DNA from 2 places in the Streptomyces diastaticus subsp. diastaticus genome. Region 1 is predicted to be linked to the other one. Evidence: riboswitches for the same ligand, from Rfam matches in the RefSeq annotation. Region 1 holds a riboswitch; the other holds the start of a gene.

The links. A riboswitch is a leader RNA that binds a small molecule or an ion and turns the genes downstream of it on or off. The one in region 1 is predicted to bind S-adenosylmethionine.
Region 2: it holds a riboswitch for S-adenosylmethionine, as region 1 does, so the genes downstream of both, thrC (threonine synthase) here and Sdia_RS10810 (aminotransferase class V-fold PLP-dependent enzyme) in region 1, are expected to answer to the same signal.

The regions. Positions count from the first base shown of each region.
Region 1 is NZ_BLLN01000003.1:537,696-544,179, forward strand. It holds gene qcrC (cytochrome bc1 complex diheme cytochrome c subunit) at 1-48, shown strand, start outside; gene qcrA (cytochrome bc1 complex Rieske iron-sulfur subunit) at 45-1,097, shown strand; gene qcrB (cytochrome bc1 complex cytochrome b subunit) at 1,094-2,734, shown strand; gene trpD (anthranilate phosphoribosyltransferase) at 2,864-3,928, shown strand; SAM riboswitch class IV at 4,047-4,163, shown strand; gene Sdia_RS10810 (aminotransferase class V-fold PLP-dependent enzyme) at 4,492-5,856, shown strand; gene Sdia_RS10815 (hypothetical protein) at 6,154-6,474, opposite strand.
Region 2 is NZ_BLLN01000002.1:224,421-230,904, forward strand. It holds gene groL (chaperonin GroEL) at 1-1,612, opposite strand, end outside; gene Sdia_RS02770 (cold-shock protein) at 2,117-2,320, opposite strand; gene Sdia_RS02775 (MoaD/ThiS family protein) at 2,763-3,041, opposite strand; gene thrC (threonine synthase) at 3,095-4,405, opposite strand; SAM riboswitch class I at 4,423-4,581, opposite strand; gene Sdia_RS02785 (glucosyl-3-phosphoglycerate synthase) at 4,892-5,911, shown strand; gene Sdia_RS02790 (alpha,alpha-trehalose-phosphate synthase (UDP-forming)) at 6,087-6,484, shown strand, end outside.

The DNA.
Region 1 (6,484 bases):
GTGGCCGTCTGGGTCGCCGCCCGGACCGCAAAGGCCAAGAAGTCATGAGCAGCCAAGAGAATTCCGAAGAGAACCTGCTGAAGAAGCAGGACCCCGCGCACGGCGCGGTGGCCGTGGCGGACGACCCGTTCGCCGACCCCGGCCTGCCCCCTCACGAGGCCCGGCAGCAGGACCTGGACGAGCGGACCGCCAAGCGGTCCGAGCGCACCGTGGCCCTGTTCTTCACGGTGTCGATGCTCGCGACCATCGGGTTCATCGCGTGCTTCGTGATCTTCCCGGTCGACAAGGTCATCAGCGTCTGGCCCATCGGCAAGGTCAGTGCCCTCAACTTCTCCCTGGGCCTGACCCTGGCCGTGGCGCTGTTCTTCATCGGCGCGGGCGCCGTCCACTGGGCGCGCACCCTGATGTCGGACGTGGAGATCGCCGACGAGCGCCACCCGATCCAGGCGAGCCCCGAGGTCAAGGCCAAGGTTCTGGCCGACTTCAAGCAGGGCGCCGAGGAATCGGTGCTGGGCCGGCGCAAGCTCATCCGCAACACCATGTTCGGCGCGCTGGCCATGGTGCCGCTCTCCGGCATCGTCCTCCTGCGCGACCTCGGTCCGCTCCCCGAGGACAAGCTGCGCCACACCCTGTGGGGCAAGGGCAAGGCCCTGGTCAACATGAACACGGGCGAACCGCTGCGTCCCGAGGACATCGCGGTCGGCTCGCTGACCTTCGCCAAGCCCGAGGGCCTGGAGGAGCACGACCACGGCTTCATGAACGAGATCGCCAAGGCGGCCCTGATGATCGTCCGGCTCCAGCCGGAGGACATCAAGGACAAGCGCGAGCTCGACTGGTCGCACGAGGGCATCGTGGCCTTCTCCAAGATCTGCACCCACGTCGGCTGCCCCATCAGCCTCTACGAGCAGCAGACGCACCACGCGCTCTGCCCGTGCCACCAGTCCACCTTCGACCTCTCCGACGGTGCCCGGGTCATCTTCGGCCCCGCCGGACACGCCCTGCCGCAGTTGCGCATCGGCCTGAACGACGAGGGCTACCTGCAAGCCCTCGGCGACTTCGATGAGCCCGTCGGTCCTGCCTTCTGGGAGCGCGGATGAGTAACACGACCACAGCGCCCGCCGACGAGCAGCGGGGCAAGGCCCCCGCGGGCGAGCGGGTGGCGGACTGGGCAGACGGCAGGCTGGGGATCTACTCCCTCGCCAAGGCCAACCTGCGCAAGGTCTTCCCGGACCACTGGTCCTTCATGCTCGGCGAGATCTGCCTCTACAGCTTCATCATCATCATCCTCACGGGTGTGTACCTGACGCTGTTCTTCCACCCGTCGATGAACGAGGTGGAGTACCACGGGGTCTACGAGCCGATGCAGGGCGTGCTGATGTCCGAGGCCTACGCCTCGACGCTCGACATCAGCTTCGAGGTCCGCGGTGGTCTGCTCATCCGGCAGATCCACCACTGGGCCGCGCTGATCTTCGTCGCCGGCATGTTCGTGCACATGATGCGCGTCTTCTTCACGGGCGCCTTCCGCAAGCCGCGTGAGATCAACTGGCTGTTCGGTTTCCTGCTGTTCGTCCTCGGCATGTTCACCGGGTTCACCGGTTACTCGCTCCCGGACGACCTGCTGTCGGGCACCGGTGTGCGGTTCACGCAGGGTGCGATCCTGTCCGTGCCGATCGTCGGTACGTACATCTCGATGTTCCTGTTCGGCGGCGAGTTCCCCGGCACGGACTTCGTGGCCAGGTTCTACTCGATCCACATCCTGCTGCTGCCGGGCATCATGCTCGGCCTCGTGGTGGCCCACCTGATCCTGGTCTTCTACCACAAGCACACGCAGTTCCCCGGCCCCGGCCGGACCAACAAGAACGTCGTGGGCATGCCGCTGATGCCGGTCTACATGGCGAAGGCCGGAGGCTTCTTCTTCCTCGTCTTCGGCGTCATCGCGGCGGTCGCGGCCATCGCGACCATCAACCCCATCTGGGGGATCGGTCCCTACCGGCCGGACATGGTGGGTACCGGAGCCCAGCCGGACTGGTACATGGGCTTCGCCGAGGGTCTCGTCCGGGTGATGCCCGGCTGGGAGATCAACTTCCTCGGCCACACCCTGGTCCTGGGCGTCTTCATCCCGCTGGTGGTCTTCGGCCTGGTGCTGGGCGCGATGGCGCTCTACCCGTTCATCGAGTCCTGGATCACCGGCGACAAGCGCGAGCACCACATCCTGGACCGCCCGCGCAACGCCCCGACGCGCACCGCGCTCGGTGTCGCCTGGATCACGATGTACATGATCACCCTGGTGGGTGGTGGAAACGACCTCTGGGCGACCCACTTCCACCTGTCGATCAACGCGATCACCTGGTTCGTCCGGATCGGCTTCTTCGCCGGACCGGTCATCGCCTTCATCGTCACCAAGCGGATCTGCCTGGGGCTCCAGCGGCGGGACGCCGAGAAGGTGCTGCACGGACGCGAGTCCGGCATCATCAAGCGGCTGCCGCACGGTGAGTTCATCGAGGTCCACGAGCCGCTCAGCCAGGAGCAGCTGCACACCCTCACCCAGCACGAGCAGTACAAGCCGGTCGAGGTCGGCCCGACGGTCGACGAGAACGGTGTGGAGCGCAAGGTCAAGGGCAGCGAGAAGCTCCGGGCCAAGCTCTCCAACGCCTACTTCGGCGAGGGGACGCAGATCCCCAAGCCGACGACCGAGGAGTACCGGGAGATCCAGGAAGGCCACGGCCACCACTGACCTCCACGCCACCCTGATCGACTGATCGCCACGCCGGAGCCCCGTCCATTCGCTGGACGGGGCTCCAGGCCGTTGTGGGCCTTGGTTAGGGTGGAGCATCCCGCAGGACGAGACGAACCAGGAGCGACCATGAGCGCTGCGCACCCCGCTGGAGGCGACACCACGGCGGTCCGTTCCTGGCCGGAGGTCCTCAACGGTCTGCTGGACGGCCGGGACCAGAGCGCGGAGGCGACAGCCTGGGCGATGGAGCGGATCATGCGCGGTGAGGCAACCGACGCGCAGATCGCCGGCTTCGCCGTCGCGCTGCGGGCCAAAGGGGAGACGGTCCAGGAGATCAGCGGCCTGGTCCGCGGCATGTACGCGCACGCCCGCACCATCGACGTCCCCGGCGAGAGCGTGGACATCGTCGGCACCGGCGGCGACGGCGCCCGTACGGTCAACATCTCCACCATGTCCTCCATCGTGATCGCCGGGACGGGCGCCAAGGTCGTCAAACACGGCAGCCGGGCCGCCTCCTCCGCCTCGGGCGCCTCCGACGTCCTGGAGAAGCTCGGCGTCAACCTGGAGCTCTCGCCCGACCGGGTCGCCGAGGTCGCGGAGGAGGCCGGGATCACCTTCTGCTTCGCGGTCCGCTTCCACCCGGCGCTCAGACACGTCGCCGCCGCCCGCAGAGAACTGGGTATCCGCACCGTCTTCAACTACCTGGGCCCGCTCACCAATCCGGCCCGGGTCCGCGCCCAGGCCACCGGGGTCGCGGACGCCCGCGTGGCGCCGATCATCGCGGGCGTCCTCGCGGAACGCGGCTCCTCCGCGCTGGTCTTCCGGGGCGACGACGGGCTCGACGAGCTGACCATCACCGCCACCTCCCGGGTCTGGCTGGTGCGGGACGGGGAGGTGCGCGAGGAGACCTTCGACCCGCGCGACGTCGGTATCGACCTGGTGCCGGTGGAGGCGCTGCGCGGCGCCGACGCCTCCTACAACGCGGACGTGGCCCGCAGGCTCCTCGCCGGGGAGACGGGCCCGGTCCGTGACGCGGTCCTGCTCAACTCCGCCGCCGCCCTCGCGGCGCTGCGTCCCTCGGCCGCGCCGCTCACCGAGCGGATCGCCGACGGGATGCTGCTGGCGGCCGACTCCCTCGACTCCGGCCGGGCCCAGGCGGCCCTGGAGCGCTGGGTGGCCGCCTCCCACCGGTGAACCGGCACTGGGGAACTCCCGGCCCGTGAAAGGCCGTTGAGCGCGCGTACAGACGGGGCGCGGTCCGTATGCCGGACCGCGCCTTGCGCGTCCGCGCCAGTGTGGCAGGATGCCGACAGGTCATGAGTGACAGCGACTACGGCCCCGGCCCGCTGTCCGGCAACCCTCCGTCCGTGGCGGGGTGCCCCGGGTGAAGACCAGGCCGTGGTCAGTCCGTCCGCGGCAAGCGCGGACCCCTCGCGCCCCTTCGGGGCGAGTGTCCAGGGGTCCTGGTCCTTCGAGGGAGCGGTTCTCGTGAGCAAGCGAATGCGTTAGGGCCGGTCGGCCCGACCGCGTCCATCCCTCCCCCCTTTTCCGAGCCCCCGGCTGTGCCGGGCCGGTCCCCGTGGCGTCCCCGCCCTGTCCGGGCGGGGGCCCGGCGATCCCGGGAAGGCGAGGCAGGACGCCGTACGTCCGGGGGACTCCCCGGGCCCGGGCCGCGGTTGCCCCACCCCGCACACCCTTCTCCGTCCTCGCCGCCGGGGCGCCGCCGCGCCCCGCCGCCCACCGCTCCGGGAGCCCCCATGACCGTCACCGCCCTCCACGCCACCGTCGAGTCGGCGATTTGCGCCCCGTTGCCCGTTCTGGGTGCCGGGATCAGCGTCCCGCTCGCCACCGGCGGCGAGCGGAGCTACGCCGCCCTCGACTACGCCGCCAGCGCTCCCGCCCTGAAGCGGGTGTGGGACGACGTCGCCGCCTACGCCCCGTACTACGGCAGCGTCCACCGGGGCGCCGGGCACCTCTCCCAGCTCTCCACCGACCTCTTCGAACGGAGCCGGGCCACCGTCGCCGCCTTCCTCGGCTGCCGCCCCGACGACGAACTCCTCTTCACCCGCTCCACCACCGACTCCCTCAACCTGCTGGCCGGGGCGCTCCCCGAGGGGTGCGAGGTCTTCGTCTTCGAGACCGAGCACCACGCCGCCCTGCTGCCCTGGCGCTCGGCCCGCCTCACCGTCCTCGACGCGCCCAGCGGCCACGACGAGGCAGTCCGCACCCTGGAGCGGGCGCTCGCCGCCCGCGACCCGTACGGCCCCGCGCTGGTCTGCGTCACCGGTGCCTCCAACGTCACCGGGGAGATCTGGCCGGTCCGCGAACTGGCCGCCGCCGCCCACGCGCACGGTGCCCGCATCGTCCTGGACGCCGCCCAGCTCGCCCCGCACCGGCCCGTCTCGCTCACCGAGCTGGACGTCGACTGGGTCGCCTTCTCCGGCCACAAGCTGTACGCCCCCTTCGGCGCCGGGGTGCTGGCCGGGCGCGCCGACTGGCTGCGCGCCGCCGAGCCCTACCTCGCCGGGGGCGGTGCCAGCCGCACCGTCACCCGCGCCGAGGACGGCGGGGTGGACGTCGCCTGGCACACCGGGGCCGCCCGGCACGAGGCCGGCTCGCCCAACGTCATCGGCGCCTACGCCGTCGCCGCCGCCTGCTCCGCGCTCACCGAGGCCGGGCAGGACCGGCTCGCCGCCCGTGAGCAGGCGCTTCTGGAGCGGCTGCTCACCGGCCTCGCCGAGCTGCCCGGCATCCGCGTCCTGACCCTCTTCGGCGACGACGCCGACCGGGTGGGCGTGGTCTCCTTCACCGCCGAGGGCTGGCACAGCTCGCACCTGGCCGCCGCGCTCTCCGCCGAGTACGCCATCGGGGTCCGCGACGGCCTGTTCTGCGCCCACCCACTGGTCCGCACCCTGCTGGAGGCCGGCCGGACCGAGCCCGGCGAGTGCGGCGCCCCCGAGGAGACCGACGGGCAGGCGCTCAGCGCGGTCCGGGTCAGCTTCGGCGCGGGCACACCCGAGGAGCACGTCGAACGGTTCCTGGGGGCCGTCCGGGAGCTGGTCACCACCGGTGCCCGGCTGGACTACCGCACCGTCGACGGTCGCTGGGTCCCGGCCGTCTGAACGGCGGCTGCGACGGCCGGCCCGGCCGCCGCGATCGGGCCGGGCCCCAGCACCACCATCCTGAGCGCCCGCTCGGGGGTGTCGGTGAGGAGCTCCCCGCCCCGGCCCAGCGCCTGCGCCAGCCCCACCGACGCGGGCAGGACGCCGCCGCACGCGCCCACGCCCGGCGCCGTGCCGTACCCCGCGCCGAGGGTGCCGGCCGGTGCCGGTGCCGGCCGGAGAGCGTGGCGCGGCGCGCCACCCCGGCGGGCACCCCGCCGCGCGGCGTCCGCCCGTCCGGGGCGGGGCTCACCGCCCTCAAGGCCGAACCGCCGCCCCGCTTCCCGCGTTGCCGGGCGCCCGGCCGCCGGCGCGGCCGACCAGGCCGGTCGACTCCTCGCCCGGGCCGGCGTACTGGCGCTCCAGGAAGACCCGCAGCAGACGTCTCGCGTCGTGGAAGCGGGCGCCGGTGGAAGGGGCGGCGCCGCGTCCGCAGGCGGCGGTGAGCCCACCCGTCCGCCGGGAGAGGAGGCGCTCCACCCGGTGGTCGACGTCCCGCAGCAGGACGGACCGGGTCGTCGCGGCCACCGCCGCCAGGGCGACCAGCAGCAAGAGCGGGATACGGACCCGGGCGGACATCCGGTGCGGG
Region 2 (6,484 bases), on a different contig from region 1:
TGTCACCGCCGGGCATGCCACCCGGGGCAGCCGCGGCGGCCTTCTCCGGCTTGTCGGCGATGACGGCCTCGGTGGTGAGGAAGAGGGCGGCGATCGACGCGGCGTTCTGGAGCGCGGAACGCGTCACCTTGGCCGGGTCGAGGATGCCCTCGGCGATCATGTCGACGTACTCGCCGGTCGCGGCGTTCAGGCCGTGACCGATGGCGAGGTTGCGCACCTTCTCCACGACCACGCCGCCCTCCAGACCACCGTTGACGGCGATCTGCTTGAGCGGGGCCTCCAGGGCCAGCTTGACGGCGGCGGCACCGGTGGCCTCGTCGCCCTCGAGCTCCAGCTTCTCGAAGACCGAGGACGCCTGGAGCAGAGCCACGCCACCACCGGCGACGATGCCCTCCTCGACGGCGGCCTTGGCGTTGCGCACCGCGTCCTCGATGCGGTGCTTGCGCTCCTTCAGCTCCACCTCGGTGGCGGCGCCGGCCTTGATGACGGCCACGCCGCCGGCCAGCTTCGCCAGACGCTCCTGGAGCTTCTCGCGGTCGTAGTCCGAGTCGCTGTTCTCGATCTCGGCGCGGATCTGCGCGACGCGGCCGTTGACCTGGTCGCTGTCGCCGGCACCGTCGACGATGGTGGTCTCGTCCTTGGTGATGACGACCTTGCGGGCGCGGCCCAGCAGGTCCAGGCCGGCGTTCTCGAGCTTGAGGCCGACCTCCTCGGAGATGACCGTGCCGCCCGTGAGGATGGCGATGTCGCCGAGCATGGCCTTGCGGCGGTCACCGAAGCCCGGGGCCTTGACGGCGACGGACTTGAAGGTGCCGCGGATCTTGTTGACCACCAGGGTCGACAGGGCCTCGCCCTCGACGTCCTCGGCGATGATCAGCAGCGGCTTGCCCGACTGCATGACCTTCTCCAGCAGCGGGAGGAGGTCCTTCACGTTGCCGATCTTGGAGTTGACGATGAGGATGTACGGGTCGTCGAGCGACGCCTCCATCCGCTCCATGTCGGTGGCGAAGTACGCCGAGATGTAGCCCTTGTCGAAGCGCATACCCTCGGTGAGCTCCAGCTCCAGACCGAAGGTCTGGGACTCCTCGACGGTGATGACGCCTTCCTTGCCGACCTTGTCCATGGCCTCGGCGATCAGCTCGCCGATCTGGGTGTCGGCGGCGGAGATGGAGGCGGTGGAGGCGATCTGCTCCTTGGTCTCCACGTCCTTCGCCTGCTCCAGCAGCGCGGAGGAGACGGCCTCGACGGCCTTCTCGATGCCGCGCTTCAGGGCCATCGGGTTGGCACCCGCGGCGACGTTGCGCAGACCCTCGCGGACGAGCGCCTGGGCCAGGACGGTCGCGGTCGTCGTGCCGTCACCGGCGACGTCGTCCGTCTTCTTCGCGACCTCCTTGACCAGCTCGGCGCCGATCTTCTCGTACGGGTCTTCGAGCTCGATCTCCTTGGCGATGGAGACACCATCGTTGGTGATCGTGGGGGCGCCCCACTTCTTCTCGAGGACGACGTTGCGGCCCTTGGGGCCAAGGGTGACCTTGACGGCGTCGGCGAGCTGGTTCATCCCGCGCTCGAGACCGCGCCGCGCCTCCTCGTCGAACGCGATGATCTTGGCCATGTGAAGTGGTCCTCCCAGGACTGGGGGTCCCCCCGGACTCTGTCTGGGGGAGGGTGGATACTCCGGACCGCGCTGGCGCCCGCGACGGACGGCCTGCCTGCCTCGCGGTTCCTTGCCCCACGCGGCCTGCGGACCTCACCGACCCGGTCCTTCTGTCACTCTCACTCGGAGAGTGCTAACGCCAATAATTAGCACTCGGGGTAGGAGAGTGCAAGGCGCCAGGGGCCTCCGGCCACGCTCCCGTCGACCGGGGGGCGCCCCGTCCGCGCCGGGCCACGGGAAGCAGGGCCCCCTCCTGGCACCGGGAAGCCTCGGACGCCGGCCGGGCCGGTCCCTGACGACCCGTCCGCTCCCCGGCGCCGCGTCGCGCCCGGACCGCACCACCTCGGCCCGCCGGCGCCTGAGGCCGCAGAGCCCGGGCGGCGCGCAGGGCCCGGCCATGGCAGAGGGCCCGCCCCCTGTCACGGGAGCGGGCCCTCTGGTGAGTGTGGTGCGGTCGGCGCCTCAGGCGGCCACGCGGACCATGTCCGCCTGCGGCCCCTTCTGCCCCTGCGAGATCTCGAATTCGACCCTCTGACCCTCTTCAAGGGTGCGGTAGCCGTCCATCTGGATCGCGCTGTAGTGGACGAATACATCCGCACCACCGTCGACCGCGATGAAGCCGTAGCCCTTCTCCGCGTTGAACCACTTGACGGTGCCCTGAGCCATGCCTAACTCCCCTATTACTGGCCCTTGCACAGGCCCGCACTTCGCGGACCCGGGTCAGACCTCACCCCCCAACCCGCGGTCGGGGGTGTGCGCCGGAACGCGTCGACCGCCGCTGAATGTATCTGCCCAACTGCCGTCTGCAACAGGTCAGTCGGACGAGAAATCCGAGGGCCGGAGAAGGACGGAACCGGGAGGATGCACCGGAGTTGCGGGCAAGTCGGGCCCGGCAAAAGGCACGCAAGGGGGCGAATGCCTGGGCCACTTCGTCCGCTGTTCGCCGGGGAAAGAACGGCGGCTCATATGCTCCCGGCACAAACGCGGGAGGCTGTTCCCCAACTCTATCGCGTTCAACCATGCAGAATTGCCCCCTCCGCTTTCCCCGGGGGGAATGGAGCGGAGAGGGCAATTCGGTGGTGCGGGTGCGCCGGTGTGGCGCGGCGGCTCAGCAGCCGCCGGCGACGGCGGGGATGATCGAGATGCCGGCGCCGTCGGGCGTGGCGGTCTGGAGCCCCTGCTCGAAGCGGACGTCGTCGTCGTTGACGTAGACGTTGACGAAGCGGCGGAGCTTGCCCTGGTCGTCGAGGACGCGGGCGGCGATGCCGGCGTGGTTCTTCTCCAGGTCGGCGATGACCTCGGCGAGGGTCGCGCCCTCGGCGGCGACCTCGGACCGGCCGTCGGTGTAGGTGCGCAGGATGGTGGGGATGCGGACGTTGACGCTCATGGGAGTGCCTTCCGGAAGCTGGGGCGACGGGACGGGTGGGGACGCGGGCGGCGTCAGGAGGTGGCGAGCCCTGCGGCGCGGAACGCGTCCAGGTCGGGCCGGATCGTCGCGGTCGGCCCGGTGGTGGGCGCCACGGCGTCCAGGGTCTTCAGTCCGTCGCCGGTGTTGAGGACGACGGTGGTCAGGGACGGGTCGATCAGCCCGGCCTCGACGAGCTTGCGGGTGACGCCGACGGTCACGCCGCCCGCGGTCTCCGCGAAGATGCCCTCGGTGCGGGCGAGCAGCTTGATGGCGTCGACCACCTGCGCGTCGTCCACGTCCTCGACGGCGCCCCCGGTGCGCCGGGCGATGTCCAGGACGTAGGGACCGTCGGCCGGGTTGCCGATGGCGAGCGACTTGGCGATGGTGTCGGGCTTCTGCGGGCGGACCACGTCGTGCCCGGCCTTGTAGGCGGTGGAGACCGGCGAGCAGCCCTCTGCCTGGGCACCGAAGATCTTGTACGGGCGGTCCTCGACCAGTCCGAGCGCGATCAGCTCCTTGAACCCCTTGTCGATCTTGGTGAGCTGCGAGCCGGAGGCGACCGGGATCACGATCTGGTCGGGCAGCCGCCAGCCGAGCTGCTCCGCGATCTCGTAGGCCAGGGACTTGGAGCCCTCGCCGTAGTACGGGCGCAGGTTGACGTTGACGAAGCCCCAGCCCTCGCCGAGCGGGTCGCCGATCAGCTCGGAGCAGAAGCGGTTCACGTCGTCGTAGTTGCCCTCGATGCCGACCAGGTCGCCGCCGTAGACCGCGGCCATGACGACCTTGCCCTGTTCCAGGTCGTGCGGGATGAAGACGCAGGAGCGGAAGCCCGCGCGGGCGGCGGCGGCGCCGACGGCACCCGCGAGGTTGCCCGTGGAGGAGCAGGAGAGGGTGGTGAAGCCGAAGGCGCGGGCGGCCTCGACGGCGATGGCGACGACGCGGTCCTTGAAGGAGTGCGTCGGGTTGCCGGAGTCGTCCTTGACGTACAGGCCGCCGGTGACGCCCAGCTCGGCGGCGAGGTGGTCGGCCTTGACCAGTTGGGTGAAGCCCGGGTTCAGGCTGGGCTTGGTGGCGACGTCGGCGGGGACGGGCAGCAGCGGGGCGTACCGCCAGATGTTGTCCGGGCCGGCCTCGATGGCGGCGCGCAGGGCCTGCGGGTCACCGGTCGGCAGGTCGTAGGCGACCTCCAGGGGCCCGAAACAGCTCACGCAGGCGAAGACCGGGCCGAGCGGGAAGCGCTCGCCGCACTCGCGGCAGGAGAGGGCGACGGCGGGACCGAGGTCGACCGCGGGGGCGTCCTGCGAGGGGGTGGCGGGGGTGGTGGCGACGGTGTGCACAGCCATGACGGCGAGGCCCTTTCTCCTCATCTTCCTCGCGACGCATCTCGCCGCGAGACGGAATTGGCACCTTCCCGAGCCGGGAGCCTCGCCGGACGCGGGTGGAACACGCGTCGGGAGTACCGACCGGAGGGTTGCCGGGGCTTCAACGGGCCGTGTCCCTCTGCCCCTCTGGATGAGCGGTATGGCGTCGGATCCCTTGTCTGGCGGGGCCGAACGCGTTTGTCGTGCGCACCGCGCACGTCTCTCGACATGCGATGGTCACGCGCGTTGTTCAAGACTGTAACCGACGGCTTGGACAGTTGTGTGGGTCGTCCGAACCGCGAGATGGGACCCGGGGCCGGCAGCGCGGCCGGCCCGCCCGCCCCCTCGTAGTCGGTCGCGTCTTCGGTCGCGCGCCCTCCCCCGAGGCCGCGCGGAGGCGCGGGGGGATCATGGGACATCACCTAGGACATGGCCTCGGACATGACCCGGACATGAGGGGACGATCACGTGCTCGAAGAGGTGGAGCGCTGGCTCACCAAGCGGTCCTGGTCCGCCGCCGACCGGCCGCTGAGCGCACTGGTGGCGGCCAAACGCGGCAGCGGGTCGACGATCAGCGTCGTGCTGCCCGCGCTGAACGAGGAGGCGACGGTCGGGGCGATCGTGGCGGAGATCCGCCGCTCGCTGATGGAGGCCGTGCCGCTCGTCGACGAACTGGTGGTGATCGACTCCGGTTCCACCGACCGCACCTCGCGGGAGGCCGCCGACGCCGGGGCCCGGGTCGTGCACCGCGACGCGATCCTGCCGAGGATGCCCGCCCTGCCCGGCAAGGGCGAGGTGCTGTGGCGGTCACTGCTGGTCACCAGCGGTGACATCGTCTGCTTCGTCGACGCCGACCTGAAGGAGTTCTCGCCGGACTTCGTCTCCGGCATCGTCGGTCCGCTGCTGACCGACCCGGACGTCGACTTCGTCAAGGCGATGTACGACCGCCCGCTCGGCTCGGCCGCCGGCCAGGGCGGCCGCGTCACCGAACTCATGGCCCGCCCGGTGCTCAACCTGCACTGGCCGCTCCTGGCGGGCTTCGTCCAGCCGCTGGGCGGCGAGTACGCGGTCCGCCGGGGCCTGCTGGAGCAGCTCCCGTTCCCCGTCGGCTACGGCGTGGAGCTGGGTCTGCTGGTGGACGCCCTGCACACGGTGGGACTGGACGCGCTGGCCCAGGTCGACGTGGGCGTCCGCGTCCACCGGCACCAGGACGGCCTGGCCCTCGGCCGCATGGCCGCCGCCATCTACCGCACCGCCCAGCTCCGGCTGGCCCGCGGCCACCTGGTCCGCCCGGAACTGACCCAGTTCGAGCGCGGCGAGGAGGGCTTCGCCGCCCGCACCACGAAGGTCGACACCGAGGAGCGACCCCCGATGATCGAGATCACCGAGTACCGCGGCGGCCGTCTGACGGACCCCCCGCCGGACCCCCTCCCCGAACACACCGCCCACACCCGCCCTCCGGCCCCGTACCACCGCAGAACAGGCTGAGCACACACACCGCCGGGCCGGGGCGGCACCCGCCCCGGCCGGGCCGTCCCGCACCCACCGACCGGCCGCCCCGCGACCAACCGGCCTCGGGAGCGGAGGGGCGTGTCGGGCGGCGAGCGAAGCGCGAGAGGGAGGCAGGCGTTTACGCCTCCCGGGAAGGGGCTAGGTAGCCCGCATGGCTGTTTCTGCTGACAGTGCGCGCATTCTGGTCGCCTCCAACCGCGGCCCCGTCTCGTACGGGCTGCTGCCCGGCGGCGGGCTGGACGCCAAGCGCGGCGGGGGCGGGCTCGTGTCGGGGCTCTCGGCGATCGGCTCGGACGCCTCCACGCTGTGGGTGTGCGCCGCGCTGGGCGAGGGGGACCGCGAGGCGGCCCGCCGGGCGGGGACGGGCACGCTGGACCCGGAGGACACCGGCGGCCAGCGCGTCCGGATGCTCGACATCCCGGAGCAGACGCACGCCGCCGCGTACAACGGCATCGCCAACTCCGTGCTGTGGTTCGTCCATCACCTGCTGTACCAGACGCCGGTGGAGCCGGCCTTCGGTCCGGAGTTCCGGGAGCAGTGGGCGGCGTA